Regions from separate parts of the Pseudoalteromonas sp. CnMc7-15 genome, predicted to be linked through region 2. Evidence: predicted binding sites of a transcription regulator. Region 2 holds the regulator's gene; each other region holds the start of a gene.
What was found. The regulator sigma-54, encoded in region 2, starts transcription at its own class of promoters, with help from an activator protein. The targets are predictions, from matches to a motif close to GTTGGCACGNNNNTNGNNT.
Positions count from the first base shown of each region.

Region 1 (4,118 bases), on a different contig from region 2:
ATAAAGCTTCTAATGCATATCTTTGCTGACTCTGAATATACAAGGTGCCGTATTGCTGCCAACCATTGCTTATTTGTGCAACGCCGGCGTCGACCTCAAAAGCAAACATCTGTGCAAACCAACTAGGTACTGAAGCATGTTCATGCTGTGCAAGCGAACGCTCAACCACAACTTCCCCCTGTGTATCGACTAATTTAATCTGCTGATAGTGGCCGGTATCAAAGGCTGCTGAGACGAAAAGTTCAACCGTCACTGGGTCTTTGTCCATCTGACTGAGCGCAAGTGCTAAGGTTGTGGCATTATCGGCGTTTTTCAAATAAAGCTCTTCGGTGAAGCTAGATTTAACATTGTACCCGCTAATGAGTACGCTGCTGATCAACCCACTCAAAGCAATAACCACAATCACCAGCCACAGTTGTACCACCAGAGATATACGGTGCGCCCCACTGGACGCTGTAGATGCTTGCTTTATCACCACCTAACTCCTTGCTGTTCCATTTTCTTTAAAACCGAATGCCAGCGAGATAATCTCGCCCGAGGGTCGGCCACACTGTGAGTTGACGTTGCAGTCCACAGACCTTCACTGTTAAAGCTGAAAACCGGATATAAATCAGTGCGCTTCGCTGCTGGCAAAATAGCACTTGTGAGCGAGTCGAGAATGATGGGTTGGCTACTGGGGGTCGGGTAATAACCCAACACCATATGCGCTTGAAACTCTCGGCTGCGAGGGCCGCCTATTTGCGCTTTAACATAGATAAGCCGCAGCTTATTATCAGCGATGCCTAGCATCCTCAATGACGCGTATTTCGCTATGGCGTAGTCTTCACAATCGCCCAGCCCCTGACCTAAGGTTTCTAATGGCGTTGCCCAATAATCTTGTTGTTTGTAGAGAAGTTGGTCGGTGCGATAGCGCACTTGCGTGGCAAAAAACTGATTGACCAGTTGCACTTTGCGGGTTTCGGTTTCAGCACTCAAGCTAGCTAGTAATTGCTGCCAGCGCTGCGCCACCAGTAAACGTTGAGTACCGTATTGGTTGCGCATAAGCGTTTGAAACAAGCCGCTGTCCATAGTTGCGCCAGCGTGAATGCCACTCATGAGCAACGTCATGGCGAACACTAAACCTAGCCCCAGCCACCGTATTTTATTTATAATTTTCGCACTGCTCACTACGTCCTAAAGGCCTACATAGTTTCTGCGCACCGCTTAGGACGCAATGGGTTTGATTTATTAAAGCATAGCAGTGATTTTCAGTTCTGCAGCACCCGATGTTAGCCGTAAATGCAGTATAAAGAGGTGCTTAGAATAAGTTTGATATTAGAAATTAAAGCAAAAATGCAGGTGTATAAAGGCAAGAAAAGATAAACCCAAGCGCACTGGCGTACACTTGGGGCAATGTTGTATATCAGCAAGCACCTCAGTAGTAAGTGACCTTTTTTACCTTGCGAGGCTTACTCTGAGTAATGTAAAGATCGTGTACTAGCTTCATATCCAGCTCTAATTCAGTCGCATAACTATCGCCAACAACATAACTGCGTTTAACTCGAGCCCCTCGGATCACCCCTTGAACCCGCGCTTGCAGTACATCATCTCCGGCAATGGCATTGGCAACGGTGGTTTGCCCTTGCATTTGTTGGCCATAAACCTGCTCCGCCAACTCCCGATAGGCTTCTATCTTCGAAGCTTTCATCGCCATCAGTGATTTTTGCTGAGCGCTTTCACCGGGCTGTGGGGCGATAGGTGCATAACCAATCGCCCGTAAAATCGGATAATTGTCAGGTTGCTCTATGGTGTATTCAACGTGCTTATCAAACACGCTGCTGCAACCGAGCATGCTCCATGTGCTGATCAGCAGTATCATCATTCGTAGCATGTTTTGCTCCACACTGATTGTCTCTAAACCTATGCTCAGTAGTATGCACGATAAATGCCACTATTACAGGGGAGTTGGTATGTTCTTTGCTATCTTTGTTGCAAGAACATTTTTAGGTGGGATAACTATGCGATATTTGGCATCTGTGTGCGCACTGATGATTGCACTAATAAGCCCGAGTGTCAGCGCCCAATGGTTGCAAACCACAGGGGTTGCGACTTTAGAGGATGGAGATACCGAAACAGCACGCGCCAACGCGGTCAGTGACGCTATAAAACAGGCGTTATTATATTCAGGGCTGGAGCTATCCAGTGTGCAGACCTTGACTAACGGCGTGCTCACTCAGGATCACCTTTCTTTGCAAGCACATGGTCAAGTACAACAAATGCAGCTTCTCGAAGAGCAACAAAGTGATGGCATGATCAGTGTCACCATGCAAATTGAAGTGTTAGACAACCCACAGCAATGCCCTGAACACGACTTTATTAGCCACTTTGCCCTCACACGCACGGCATTGGATAATCCACAGCAAGCTCGTTATGGTCAAATATTTGACGTAGCCCCTGCTTTTACTAAGCAGCTCTACGCAATTATGAGCCAAACGCAATTAGCTATGCTGCCTATTCCTTATTTTAAAGAAGCAGTGGATGTTAGCCCCTTCTTTACACAGCAATTTCAGTATGATGAAAACGTACTGGAATATATTCGCGGCAAAAGTAACAGTCAGTACGTGTTACTCTCGCAAATCACCGATATTTCCACCGGCAAGCAATTGAATAATGATTATGCATTTTGGCAGGATGAAAGCTATAACCGCTATTTTAATGTAGAGTTTGCGTTATTCGATGCCTTGAGCTTTGAAAAAATATGGCAAAAAGCCTATCAAACTCAAGGGCCTTGGCAGTTTGAAAAAACCGCTCGTATCGATGTAAACAGTGGCACTTTTTGGCAAAGCCAATACGGACGAGCCATTACTGCGCTTAGTGAGAAAGTGATGTTTGACCTTAACAATGAGCTGCGCTGCCTACCCACCCGTGGATTAATTCAGCATATTGATGGTGACCAAGTAGTTGTCAACTTAGGTAAAGCCAACGGCTTAGTGATGGGTCAGCAACTCACTTTGGCGCATAGCAGCAACCTCACCACCTATGCAGGCAAACATTTGCCACGTCAGGTAACCACCTTACACCGTGTAGAAGTGAATCAGCTTTACCAACACAGTGCCATTGCCACTAATATTGGTAAACGGCCACTGGCGAATATTCAACTCAACGACTTAGTGTTGCTGAGCCAATAGCCTAGGCTCAGCACTTTCCTGCGTACCATTTAAAATCAAGATACGTTCAACGTTCGATTTTAACAATCAAAGTCATCAATTCTTACTGATATACAAATCAATTCGCTTTTGTCACACTGTACCCAACACATCGAAAGGAGATTATCAGTATGACAACATTAAACAACAGCGAAGGCCAACGAATTCCTCAGGTGACATTTGCAGTGCGTAAAGGCGAGCAATGGCAACAACTTACCTCAGACGATATCTTTTCAGGTAAGACGGTCGTGGTTTTCTCATTGCCCGGTGCGTTTACACCAACCTGCTCGTCAACACACTTACCACGCTACAACGAGCTTGCCGGTGTACTAAAACAAAATGGCGTAGATGACATTGTCTGCGTGTCGGTAAACGATACATTTGTGATGAATGCCTGGGCTGAGCACCAAGAAGCCGACAATATTACCTTACTCCCTGACGGTAACGGCGAGTTCACTGACGGCATGGGCATGCTGGTCGACAAGAATGACCTAGGTTTTGGTAAACGTAGCTGGCGCTACTCCATGCTCGTGAAAGACGGCGTGGTCGAGAAGATGTTTATCGAGCCGCAAAAACCAGGCGACCCTTTTGAGGTATCGGATGCAGATACTATGCTTGATTATATTAACCCCAAACAAAGTAAGCCACAGCCAGTAAGCATTATTACAAAGCCGGGATGCCCGTTTTGTACCAAAGCGAAAGCAATGCTTACGCAGCACGGTCTTGCTTTTGAGGAAATTGTGTTGGGTAGTCAAGCGTCGCTTACCAGCTTAAAAGCAATGTCCGGTAGAGATACGGTACCGCAAGTATTTATTGGTGGGCAACATATAGGTGGCTCTGATGATTTAGCGAGATACTTCGAATAACCCCCATCAGATCCTAGAAGGGTTACTATATGCGTAACCCTCTTTTCTAGTAAATAAACACCCAAAT
Region 1 covers NZ_JAKRFT010000006.1:175,297-179,414, forward strand. Annotated here, with positions in the region: gene MHM95_RS15525 (LapD/MoxY N-terminal periplasmic domain-containing protein) at 1-475, opposite strand, end outside; gene MHM95_RS15530 (transglutaminase-like cysteine peptidase) at 472-1,107, opposite strand; gene MHM95_RS15535 (LPP20 family lipoprotein) at 1,415-1,870, opposite strand; gene MHM95_RS15540 (flagellar assembly protein T N-terminal domain-containing protein) at 1,998-3,167, shown strand; gene MHM95_RS15545 (glutathione peroxidase) at 3,317-4,051, shown strand.
Region 1: MHM95_RS15540 (flagellar assembly protein T N-terminal domain-containing protein) is a predicted target of sigma-54. The motif match lies at 1,944-1,962, and genes of this name have one in related genera.

Region 2 (4,118 bases):
AAGCAGACCTCAATACAGAGATAGTTGAATTAACAGAACATACGCGAACAATATATTATGACCAATAAAATCAGTGCATTAATTACATCCATCGCAATTGGCTTGTGCTCTGCCAGCGCTACTGCTGAGCAAATCACCGCCAAGGAAGTGTTAATTGATGCCGACAAACAACAAGCACTGATCAAAGAAAATATCACTATTTTTGATAAGAACGTGCATATTGTTCACGGCAAACGGGAAATAAAAGCTGACCGCCTTGAGGCTCACCGTCGTCCAGAATTGGGTGATAACAAGCAATTGCTCGTAGCCACCGGCTCACCAGCTGTGTACACCGAAGTGATGGAAGATGGCACCGAGATTTCTGCACAGGCGCTGGAAATTCGTTATGACGTCGCCTCTGAGACCCTTAAAATTCAAGGTGATGCTAAGATTGCCATGGCCGACCAGCATATCGTTGCCGAAACCATAAGCTATGATATTGCCAAACAGCTGATCACCGCCGAAAAAGATGAAAACTCCAGCACACGAGTGCGCACAACATTAACACCACAAAGTGACGATACGCCGGAGAAAGAGCAATAATGGCGACTCTTAAAGCACAAAAATTAGCGAAAAGCTATAAAGGCCGGGAGGTCGTCAAAAGTGTGGGCTTAGAAGTACAAGCAGGTAGTATCGTCGGCTTGCTCGGCCCTAATGGAGCCGGTAAGACAACTACTTTTTACATGATAGTTGGCTTAGTACCCAGTGATAAAGGCACCATCAGTATTGATGATGAGGATATCACCTTGATGCCGATGCACTCTCGTGCGCGCTTAGGTATTGGTTATTTACCGCAGGAATCATCTATTTTTCGAAAGCTGACAGTTTTTCAAAATTTGATGGCCATCCTAGAAACCCGCAAGGGCTTAAGCAAAGCAGAGCGTGAAAGCGAGCTTGAGGGCCTACTTGATGAGTTTAATATACAGCACATTCGAGACTCACAAGGAATGGCGTTATCTGGTGGCGAACGTCGCCGGGTAGAAATAGCGCGAGCATTGGCGGCAAACCCCAAGTTTATCTTGTTGGATGAACCTTTTGCTGGTGTCGACCCTATTTCAGTGTTAGATATAAAGAAAATCATAGAGCATCTGCGCAATCGTGGCATTGGTGTATTAATCACCGACCACAATGTGCGAGAGACCCTAGACGTATGTGAAACCGCATACATTGTTTCCCATGGCGAGCTCATTGCTTCTGGCACTCCAGAGCAAGTTCTTGCCGATCAAACGGTTCGCGACGTCTATTTGGGTGAGCAGTTTAGATTATAACGATTAAAGGATTGTTAGAGATACATGAGGCAATCATTACAGCTGCGCCTAGGCCAGCAATTAACAATGACCCCACAATTGCAGCAAGCGATTCGCCTGTTGCAGCTCAGTACTTTGGATCTCCAACAAGAAATTCAAGAGGCGTTGGACGCCAACCCATTACTTGAAGTTGAAGAAGACAATTACGCCGACAATAACGACAACCAAGAGCAAAAAGAGTCGACGTCCGACAACCAAAATAACGATACCGCCGAGACGGCCAGCGCCAGTAAGGATGAAGTTGAAAGTGCTGATGCCATGAACAACGAGTCCATCAGTGAAGACTTGCCCATGGATGTGTCTTGGGATGAGTATATTAGTGCGGCTCCCGTTGCCTCCTCTGGGCCTATGCCAGAAGATGAGTCTATCTACCAAGGCGAAACCACCGAGTCGTTACACGATTATTTAATGTGGCAGCTGCAATTAACACCTTTTAGTGCCACCGACGAGGCCATCGCCACAGCCATCATTGAAGCCATCAATGACAACGGCATTTTAACAGTCAGTTGTGAAGATCTGCTGGAAAGCTTGAATCATGATGAACAAGACGATGGTATCGAGCTCGATGAAATTGAAGCCGTTCTTAAGCGTATCCAACTCTTTGATCCAGTAGGAATTGGTGCGCGTTCTTTACAAGAGTGCTTGTTGATCCAGCTCAAGCAATTTGACCCACAAACCCCTTGGCTTGAAGAGACCAAAGAGGTAGTTTGTAACTATATTGATTTGCTTGGTAGTCGTGACTATCGCACCTTGATGAAAAAGACTAAGCTTAAAGAAGCGCAGTTAAAAGAGGTGATGACACTGATACACAGTTTAAATCCGACTCCTGCAGCCACGATTGTGCGAGAGCAGTCAGAGTATGTGATTCCAGATGTATCAGTGAAGAAAGTTAAAGGCCGCTGGGTGGTTGAATTAAACCCAGATAGTATGCCTAAGATCCGCGTTAACGATCACTATGCATCAATGTCGCGAAGCTGTAAGTCGCAAAGTGATAGTCAATTTATTCGCTCGCATTTACAAGAAGCGAAATGGTTTATAAAGAGCTTGGAACAACGCAATGATACGCTACTTAAAGTAACTAATTGCATTGTTCAACAACAACAGGCATTCTTTGAACATGGTGAAGAGGCAATGAAGCCAATGGTGCTTAATGACGTTGCCGAAATGGTGGAAATGCATGAGTCAACGATTTCCCGTGTGACCACCCAAAAGTATATGCATACACCACGGGGTATTTTTGAGCTGAAGTACTTTTTCTCCAGCCATGTTACAACCGAAAACGGAGGTGAATGCTCGTCCACAGCGATTCGAGCATTGATCAAAAAGCTAGTAGCTGCGGAGAATCCTGCTAAACCGTTGAGTGATAGCAAGATTGCCGACGTACTAGCCGAGCAAGGAATTAAAGTGGCTCGGCGCACGATTGCTAAATATCGTGAATCGCTAGCCATTCCACCGTCAAATCAGCGTAAAAGTTTGATATAGACGTTAGACAAGAAGGAAAATGCTTATGCAATTAAATCTTACCGGTCGTCACGTAGAAATCACTGATTCTCTTCGCAACTATGTGAATAGCAAATTTGCAAAATTAGAGCGTCACTTTGACCATATAAATAATGTGCATGTCATTCTTGATATTGAAAAACTAACACAAAAAGCAGAAGCTACTCTTCACGTTAACGGTGGTGAACTGTTCGCAACCGCAGAGCACCAGGATATGTATGCGGCGATCGACGGCTTAATTGATAAGCTCGACCGTCAAGTGATTAAACATAAAGAGAAATTATCTCGTCACTAACATGAACCTAGATTCACTCTTTACCAAGGACTGCAGCAAAGCTGCGGTCCTTTTTAATAGCAAAAAAAGAATGCTGGAGTACCTCTCTCAGGTGGCTCATCAGCACAGTCCTCACCTCAGCGAGCAATCGGTACTTGATGCTTTGCTAACCCGCGAAAAGCTGGGCAGTACTGGCATCGGCAAAGGCGTTGCTATTCCACATGGCCGTCTCGATGGTATCGACAGTACGATTGCCATTGTTGTAACCAATCGCGAAGCCATTAACTTTGATGCCATTGATAACCGTCCAGTGGATATCTTTGTCGCACTTTTAGTGCCGGCTAATGAGACTGAACAACACCTGAAGACCTTAGCGACAATTGCTGATAAACTAAAAGACAAACAACTGTGTAAACAACTGCGCTCAGCCAGCAGCGATCAAGAGCTTTATCAATTGATCGCCGACTAATGCGCGCCGTATTAGTTCATGGTGTGGTTTAAATGTGCGTCTTGGGGTAAAACAAGGAGTTGTCGGATGGAACTTATCATTGTCAGTGGTCGCTCGGGTTCTGGAAAATCAGTCGCGTTACGGGTGCTCGAAGACCTTGGGTACTACTGCGTAGATAACATCCCGGTTATTTTACTCCCCTCTTTGGTGCGCAGTGTTTCGGCAAATTATGACAAAATTGCCGTCAGTATCGACGTGCGCAATTTGCCCAAAGAACAGCATGAATTTAACGACATTCTCGCTTACCTGCCTGAGTTTGCTAAGCCTTCGCTGTTTTACCTTGATAGTGACGAACAAACGTTGATTAAGCGTTTCTCTGAAACTCGTCGACTACACCCCTTATCCATGCAAAATATGACGTTGGATGTCGCTATTCGTGAAGAGAAGCAGCTTCTTGATGTACTCATCTCCCACGCCGACTTTATTATTGATACAACTGAGCTCAGTGTTCACCAGCTGGCGGAGATGATCCGTGAAAAAGTGCTGGGTA
Region 2 covers NZ_JAKRFT010000005.1:306,222-310,339, forward strand. Annotated here, with positions in the region: gene lptC (LPS export ABC transporter periplasmic protein LptC) at 1-68, shown strand, start outside; gene lptA (lipopolysaccharide transport periplasmic protein LptA) at 58-582, shown strand; gene lptB (LPS export ABC transporter ATP-binding protein) at 582-1,307, shown strand; gene MHM95_RS14070 (RNA polymerase factor sigma-54) at 1,332-2,828, shown strand; gene hpf (ribosome hibernation promoting factor) at 2,854-3,141, shown strand; gene ptsN (PTS IIA-like nitrogen regulatory protein PtsN) at 3,143-3,589, shown strand; gene rapZ (RNase adapter RapZ) at 3,656-4,118, shown strand, end outside.

Region 3 (4,118 bases), on a different contig from region 2:
TCGACTGGATGGTTCAAGGACAAGGCTTTTTTGAGGTGTTGCTCCCTGATGGCAATATTGCTTACAGCCGTAATGGTCAATTCACGACCGACGAAGACGGTCGTATCGTCACCAGTGGTGCTGGTTTTCCGGTGCAACCAGAAATGAACGTGCCCGATGACGCGCAGTCTATTACTGTGTCGCAAGACGGAGAGGTTTCGGTGCGCGTAGCCGGGCAGGCGGACAATGTAGTGATTGGTCAGTTGGTGATCAGTGACTTTATTAATCCATCAGGGCTTGAACCTATGGGCCAAAACCTTTACACCGAAACCGCTGTCAGTGGCGCTCCGGTGCAAGGTAACCCGGGAGTAGACGGCTTGGGTATTATTGTTCAAGGAGCATTGGAAACCTCGAACGTCAATGTGACCGAAGAGCTGGTCAACTTAATTGAGACACAGCGTGTTTATGAGATGAACTCTAAAGTGATTTCATCTGTAGACCAGATGCTCAGCTATATTAATCAGCAGCTATAAGTGGGGGCATTATGATTAGGCCAATTGCACTATCAATTACTTTTGTACTTGCTACAGGGTGTGTTTCTACACAAAACTCCCATGTTGTCGAAAACGACCCTTACTATGCGCCGATGTATCCGCAGGAAGCAACACAAAACATGACCCAAAGTGGCGGCCTTTTCAATCCCGTATTGGCGAACGATTTGTATGCCGATAAGAAAGCGTTGCGTACTGGAGATATCATTACTGTGGTACTGCGTGAGTCAACGCAAGCATCAAAAACGGCGAAAACAGAAACTGACAGGGAGACTGAGCTGGGGTTAGAGCCGGTTATTGGTTTAGGCGGCAATCCGGTCAATATCGGTGGAGATAGCATTCAAATGGGTGTGAACTCAGATGCTTCGTTCACCGGCGACGCTAAATCTAATCAATCCAACAGTTTGTCAGGCAATATTTCCGTGAACGTGATGCGCGTGCTGCCCAATGGTAATTTGGTGATTCGTGGCGAAAAGTGGTTAACGCTTAATACTGGCCAGGAGTTTATTCGCTTAGAAGGCATTGTTCGCCCAGCTGACGTGAGCTCCGAAAACACAGTAGAAAGTAGCCGTATCGCTAATGCGCGTATTCAATATTCTGGCAAAGGCGAGCTGCAAGAAACGCAAAGTGCCGGTTGGCTATCACGGTTCTTTATGAGCACTTTGTTCCCATTCTAAGGAGTCCAGTCATGAAATGGTTAAACCTTATCGTGTTCTGCATGGCGTTGACTAGCTGGCAAAGTTTTGCCGAGCGTGTCAAAGATGTGGCCATGGTTGAGGGCGTACGTAGTAACCAATTAGTGGGTTATGGTCTGGTTGTGGGTCTGCCTGGCACGGGAGAGAAGAGCCGCTTTACCGAACAAAGCTTTAAAGCGATGTTGAATAACTTTGGCATTACTTTGCCGGCCAACCTTAAGCCTAAGATTAATAATGTTGCAGCGGTTGCCGTTCATGCGGATATGCCGGCGTTTATCAAACCCGGCCAGAGTATGGATGTCACTGTATCTTCAGTAGGCAGTGCCGAGAGCCTACGCGGTGGTACCTTATTGCAAACCTTTTTAAAAGGTGTCGATGGTAATATTTATGCTATTGCTCAAGGTAGCTTAGTTGTTAGTGGATTAGGCGCGCAAGGGCTTGATGGCTCACGTGTGGTGGTCAATACGCCAACTGTGGGTCGAATTCCTAATGGCGGCATTGTCGAGCGCGCGATCCCGAGTCCCTTTACCCAAGGGGATTACATTACCTTTAATCTTAATCGCCCTGACTTTACTACCGCGAAGCGCTTGTCCGATACCATTAATAATCTTGTCGGGCCGAATACCGCAATGGCAATGGACGCCGCGTCAGTGCGCGTAACTGCCCCACGTGATGTTTCGCAACGAGTTGCTTATTTATCGACGCTGGAAAACCTTGAATTCACTCCTGCCGATAATGCTGCGAAAATCATTGTCAACTCCCGTACTGGCACCATAGTGATTGGCAAAAATGTTAAGTTGCAGCCAGCGGCTATTACTCATGGCGGGCTCACAGTGACCATCGCCGAAAATGCAGAAGTGTCGCAGCCCAATGCATTGGCCGAGGGTGAGACGGTGGTGACCAATCAAAGTATTATCGATGTGCGTGAAGACGACTCGCGTGCCTTTGTTTTTGACCCCGGGGTGAGTTTAGATGATCTTGTGCGCGCGATTAATGAAGTGGGCGCCGCACCGGGAGATTTAATGGCCATTCTTGAGGCGTTAAAAGAGGCTGGTGCTATTAATGGTCAGTTGGTGGTCATTTAAATCTGATACTGCAACCGCAAACCCCAGGTGCCCAAAGCCTTGGGGTTTGCTGTTTTTATAGCCACCTAAGTTCTTGTTAATCAGAACGATAAAGTCAGTGGTACGTTTTTTGCTTTAGTTTTTGCATCTAGTCATAACTTTGTCAGTCTTATGGATGCTAACCAACTGCAAACGCAAAGCGTCTTCGATCTCAATAGCTTAGATAAGCTTCGTCAAGATGCGTTAAAACAGCCTGCCGGCAGCGACGGCGAGCGCGAGGCCCTAAAGCAAGCAGCGCAGCAGTTTGAGTCTATCTTTACGCAAATGCTGCTCAAAAGCATGCGCAAAGCCAATGAAGCCTTCGAAGATGAAGACAGTCCGTTTAATGCCAGCAGCGTTAAATACTTCCAAGACATGCATGATCAGCAGCTCTCCAGTGAGTTATCGGCGAATGGCTCATTGGGCTTGGCCGATTTGATTGTGCAACAGTTATCGCCACAAAAAGACAGCTATATGCCTGCGTCAGCTTTGCGGGATGCACGATTAAACAACGCGCAAGTGAAAACCCAAGAACAACACACTGAGGCATCTCCTATCGCTCACAAAGCCGATTTCGCCAATGCCAAAGAGTTTGTCGAAGGGGTGTGGGACGTTGCCCGTGAAGCGGCCGGTAAAATCGGTGTGCATCCCGGTGTTATGGTTGCTCAAGCTGCATTGGAAACTGGTTGGGGCAAGCACATTATTAAAACTGCGAGCGGTGAAAGTTCGAACAATTTATTTAATATCAAAGCGCACCGTGACTGGCAGGGGGAAGCGACTGTAAAACCAACATTAGAGTATGAAGGAGGAGTTGCGGTTCAGCGCAAAGAACCGTTCCGAGTGTATGACTCTATTAAGCAAAGTTTCGATGATTTTGTCTCATTTTTGAAAACTAATCCCCGTTACCAGCAGGCTTTAGATGTGGCCGATAAGCCTCATCAGTTTATCGACGCTATACAACAAGCTGGCTACGCCACCGATCCACAGTATGCAGAGAAAATTAAACGCGTGTTAGGACAAAGCGAATTACGTGCCCTAGCCGGTGATCTGCTAAGGCAAGGAGAGTAGATCATGTCATTTAACCTACTAAACATTGCCAGTTCAGGCATTCGTGCCAATACCGAGCTGCTTAATACTACCAGTAAAAATATTGCCAACATTAATACCGAAGGCTACGTGCGCGAGCGTACAGAGCATGGCACCACCTTCGACAATCAGGTTGGCCGTGGACAAACCTATCGTCTGCTCAATGAGTTTGCACAACAGCAACTCAATAGAGACACCTCTAATCGCTCCTTCTTTGAGCGCTTTATGGAGGAAGCACAGCGTATTGATAGCCAGTTTTCCGAGGAGTCTAATAGCCTGTCTACGCAAATCAATGGCATGTTTAATAATTTGCAAGAGGCGCTGAATCAGCCCTCTAACAACGTTACCCGCTCGTTGTTCTTCACCAACGCGGAAAACTTTGTTAATCAGATGGATAGGTTGTCAGGAATTGTATCGCAACAAAAGAGTGTGGTGAATGATCAGCTTGGGATCCTTGCTGATGAAGCCAATGGCTTAATTGAGAAAATTAGTGAGCTGAATAACCAAATTACGGCTGTTCATGGCAAGAAAGATCAAGCTGATGCCAGCTCGGTCTATAACGAGCGCGACAAAGCGATTAAAGATCTTTCAGAGCTAATGAACCTAGAAACACTCGATGGGCCTCATGGTGAAAAATTGGTGTTCATGTCTACAGGTGAAGCTTTGGTTATGGAAAATGGTAGCTTTAACTTGTTCTCGTTAAA
Region 3 covers NZ_JAKRFT010000006.1:149,592-153,709, reverse strand. Annotated here, with positions in the region: gene flgG (flagellar basal-body rod protein FlgG) at 1-512, shown strand, start outside; gene flgH (flagellar basal body L-ring protein FlgH) at 527-1,207, shown strand; gene MHM95_RS15435 (flagellar basal body P-ring protein FlgI) at 1,219-2,310, shown strand; gene flgJ (flagellar assembly peptidoglycan hydrolase FlgJ) at 2,461-3,396, shown strand; gene flgK (flagellar hook-associated protein FlgK) at 3,400-4,118, shown strand, end outside.
Region 3: flgJ (flagellar assembly peptidoglycan hydrolase FlgJ) is a predicted target of sigma-54. The motif match lies at 2,407-2,425, and genes of this name have one in related genera.

Region 4 (4,118 bases), on a different contig from region 2:
AAGCGCTTGCTCAAGGGTCATCTTGATTGGTGGCACAAGTGTTTGCGCTTCATCAGTACCTGAAGCACGCACGTTGGTTAACTGTTTGCCTTTTAGGGCATTAACCGTAAGGTCATTGTCACGGCTGTGAATACCGATAACCATACCTTCGTATACTTCAACACCATGGCCGATAAATAGCTTACCACGCTCTTGCAAGTTAAATAGCGCGTTAGTCAGCGCCTTACCTTGGGCATTCGCTATCAATACACCGTTCATACGCTGGCCGATCTTACCGCCTTTGTGTAGGCCGTAATGATCAAACGTGTGGTACATCAAACCAGAACCTGAGGTTAACGTCATGAAATCAGTCTGGAAACCAATCAAGCCACGGCTTGGGATCATAAAGTCCATACGAATACGGCCTTTACCATCTGGAGACATATCAGTCATTTCTGCTTTACGTAAACCCAGCTGCTCCATGATAGAACCTTGGTGCTCGTCTTCACAGTCGATAGTCACTGTTTCGTAAGGTTCTTGGATTTCACCATCAACTTCACGCAAGATAACTTCTGGACGAGACACGGCAAGTTCATAGCCTTCACGACGCATGTTTTCGATAAGTACGCCCAAGTGTAGTTCACCACGGCCTGATACACGGAAGCTATCAGGGTTATCGGTCTCTTCTACACGTAATGCCACATTATGAACTAGCTCGGCTTGCAAACGCTCAAGGATATTACGTGAGGTGACGTATTTACCTTCTTGGCCAGCAAAAGGTGAGGTGTTTACAGAGAACGTCATGGTAACAGTAGGCTCATCAACACTCAGTGCTGGTAACGCTTCAACTGTGTTGACATCACAGATGGTATCAGAGATTTTCAACTCGCCAAGGCCACTCACCGCGATGATGTCGCCGGCAGTTGCCTCTGTCGCATCATGACGGTCAAGACCTAAGTAAGTAAGCACTTGGCCCACTTTGCCGTTACGTTTACTACCATCAGCACCGACAATAGTAACCTGCTGATTTACTTTCACAGTACCACGCTTAATACGGCCTACGCCGATAACGCCAACATACGAGTTGTAATCAAGCTGTGAGATTTGCATCTGTAGCGGCCCTTCTGGATCCGCATCTGGTGCTTCAACTTCTTTCACGATGGCTTCAAACATTGGCTCCATGTTGTCAGAAGGCTCATCTAAATCGAGCGTTGCCCAACCATTAATCGCTGATGCATAAATAACTTTAAAGTCTAACTGTTCGTCGGTTGCACCTAAGTTATCGAACAAGTCAAATACTTGATCCATAACCCAATCAGGGCGTGCACCCGGCTTATCAACCTTGTTAATAACAACGATTGGCTTCAGCCCTTGCGCGAACGCTTTTTGCGTTACAAAGCGCGTCTGCGGCATTGGCCCTTCTTGTGCGTCAACAAGTAATAGTACGGAGTCAGCCATCGAAAGTACGCGCTCTACCTCGCCACCAAAGTCGGCGTGCCCAGGGGTATCGACGATATTGATATGGTAGTCTTTCCAGTTGATTGCCGTGTTTTTAGCTAGGATGGTAATACCACGTTCTTTTTCAAGATCGTTCGAGTCCATCACTCGCTCTTCGTTGCCACCACGGGTTTGTAGTGTGCCCGATTGCTCAAGCAATTTATCAACCAAAGTCGTTTTACCATGGTCAACGTGTGCGATAATCGCGATATTTCTTAACTTTTCGATGCTCATATATTTACTTAGAGGCTAACCCCATATTTCCTAAATGATCCACACCCAGCGGCGCGGGCCACCTGTGTCGAGTTTAAAAGGTCGCGTATTATCCCTTATAACGCCACTAGATGAAAGTTTATCCAGCTAATTAATTTACTTCCGTGCCTAACATAGCCTAGTCGCTTGACATAAAAATGACACCGAGATTGTGCTATCAGTGTTTTTTAGTGCGCTCACATCCTTATTTGAGTCATCCCTTGATACATGACAATGCAGCCTGAAAAATTTGCACTACAATGTAGCAAGTTCGCACCCTGTTGGTGCAAAAAATAAGTTTGAGATTACCAAATAGAAAGTAACCCCTTACTAAACAGACGCTTACACTTTTGGCATGGTTTAAGCTTACCCATGCACAAATGCAGTAAATTGCAGCAAATAATAATCCATAGTTGGAGGACACATGTCACAATCGGTATTAGATTTTATTAAAGAGCACGACGTAAAATTCGTTGACCTTCGTTTCACCGACACCAAAGGTAAAGAGCAGCATGTCTCTATTCCTCATCACCAGGCTGATGAAGACTTCTTTGAAGACGGTAAAATGTTTGACGGCTCTTCAATTGCAGGCTGGAAAGGCATTAACGAGTCAGACATGGTGCTGATGCCTGATGCTGAAAGCGCTAAGCTTGATCCGTTCGCCGAAGAAACAACACTTATCGTACGTTGTGACGTTGTTGAACCTTCAACTCTTCAAGGCTATGAGCGCGATCCTCGCTCTGTGGCCAAGCGTGCTGAAGAATATATGCGCTCAACAGGTATTGCCGATACGATTCTGTTTGGCCCTGAACCAGAATTTTTCCTTTTTGACGATGTTAAGTACAAAACAGATATGTCTGGGTCAATGTATAAAATCGACGCTGAAGAAGCATGCTGGAACTCAGATAAAGATTACGAAGGCGGTAACACCGGTCACCGTCCTGGCGTCAAAGGTGGTTACTTCCCTGTTGCTCCAGTGGACTCATCACAAGATTGGCGTAGTGCCACTTGCATGGTGCTTGAAGAACTCGGCCAAGTCGTTGAAGCTCATCACCACGAAGTAGCAACAGCCGGCCAAAACGAAATCGCCACCCGCTTTAACACCATGGTTTTGAAGGCGGACGAAATTCAAGAGATGAAGTATGTTATTCACAACATGGCGCATCTATATGGTAAAACCGCTACTTTCATGCCTAAGCCTGTGGTTGGCGACAACGGTTCAGGCATGCATTGTCACCAATCTCTAGGTAAAGATGGTAAGAACATCTTTGCAGGCGACAAGTATGGTGGTCTATCAGAAGAAGCGCTTTACTACATCGGTGGTATCATCAAGCACGCCAAAGCTATTAACGCCTTTGCCAACGCTTCGACAAACTCATACAAGCGCCTTGTTCCGGGTTTCGAAGCACCTGTTATGCTTGCTTATTCAGCACGTAACCGCTCAGCGTCTATTCGTATCCCTGTGGTTCCATCAGAGAAAGCTCGCCGTATTGAGGTACGCTTCCCAGATCCTACAGCGAACCCATACCTTGCCTTCTCAGCGATGCTAATGGCGGGTCTTGACGGCATTAAGAATAAGATCCACCCTGGCGACGCCATGGATAAAGATCTATATGACTTACCTGCAGAAGAGGCAGCAGAGATTCCAACAGTGGCAGCGTCATTGCAAGAAGCTCTTGATTCACTTGATGCGGATCGTGAATTCTTGACGCAAGGCGGCGTATTCACTGACGACCTTATTGATGCATACATCGGCTTGAAATCAGCTGAAGTAGAAAAGCTCAACATGACTACACACCCTGTAGAATTTGAAATGTACTACAGCGTGTAAACCGCATAACTACCACTTAGTTATATCATGTGTGTTCTCAAAGCCTGCTTAGCAGGCTTTTTTTATGGTAAAAAAGTTGTAAATAGACTAAAGTTAGGGTTTAACCAAGCAATTGGTTAATTTTCGGCTAACTATAAGAATAATAAACGTAAAATAGGAAGTAGCGTGACAACGAAGTGGTCTATCTTATGCGTTTTCATGGTTCTGGGTTTGAGTGCCTTTAACGCCAACGCAACCAATAAAAGCATCTATGTATGGAAGGATGAGAACGGTGTATTAGTTTTTTCTGACTCTCCAAGAAAAGGAGCTGAGAAGGTAAAGTTAAACTCCCCAGCGATGAGTATGCCCTCAACTAACACGCAAATTCTTGAGCAAGATAATAGCGCTGACCAAGGAGTTAATTTCTCAGTCGCTATTACCACTCCAAATCAAGAAGAAACAATTCGTGATAACACAGGCTCTGTACATGTTACCGGCCAAGTGTCACCGCGCTTTATGCAAGGCCACCGCGTGCAACTTATGCTCGACGGAAAGCCTTACGATAAACCACAATCATCAA
Region 4 covers NZ_JAKRFT010000003.1:660,435-664,552, forward strand. Annotated here, with positions in the region: gene typA (translational GTPase TypA) at 1-1,710, opposite strand, end outside; gene glnA (glutamate--ammonia ligase) at 2,153-3,559, shown strand; gene MHM95_RS10340 (DUF4124 domain-containing protein) at 3,725-4,118, shown strand, end outside.
Region 4: glnA (glutamate--ammonia ligase) is a predicted target of sigma-54. The motif match lies at 2,078-2,096, and genes of this name have one in related genera.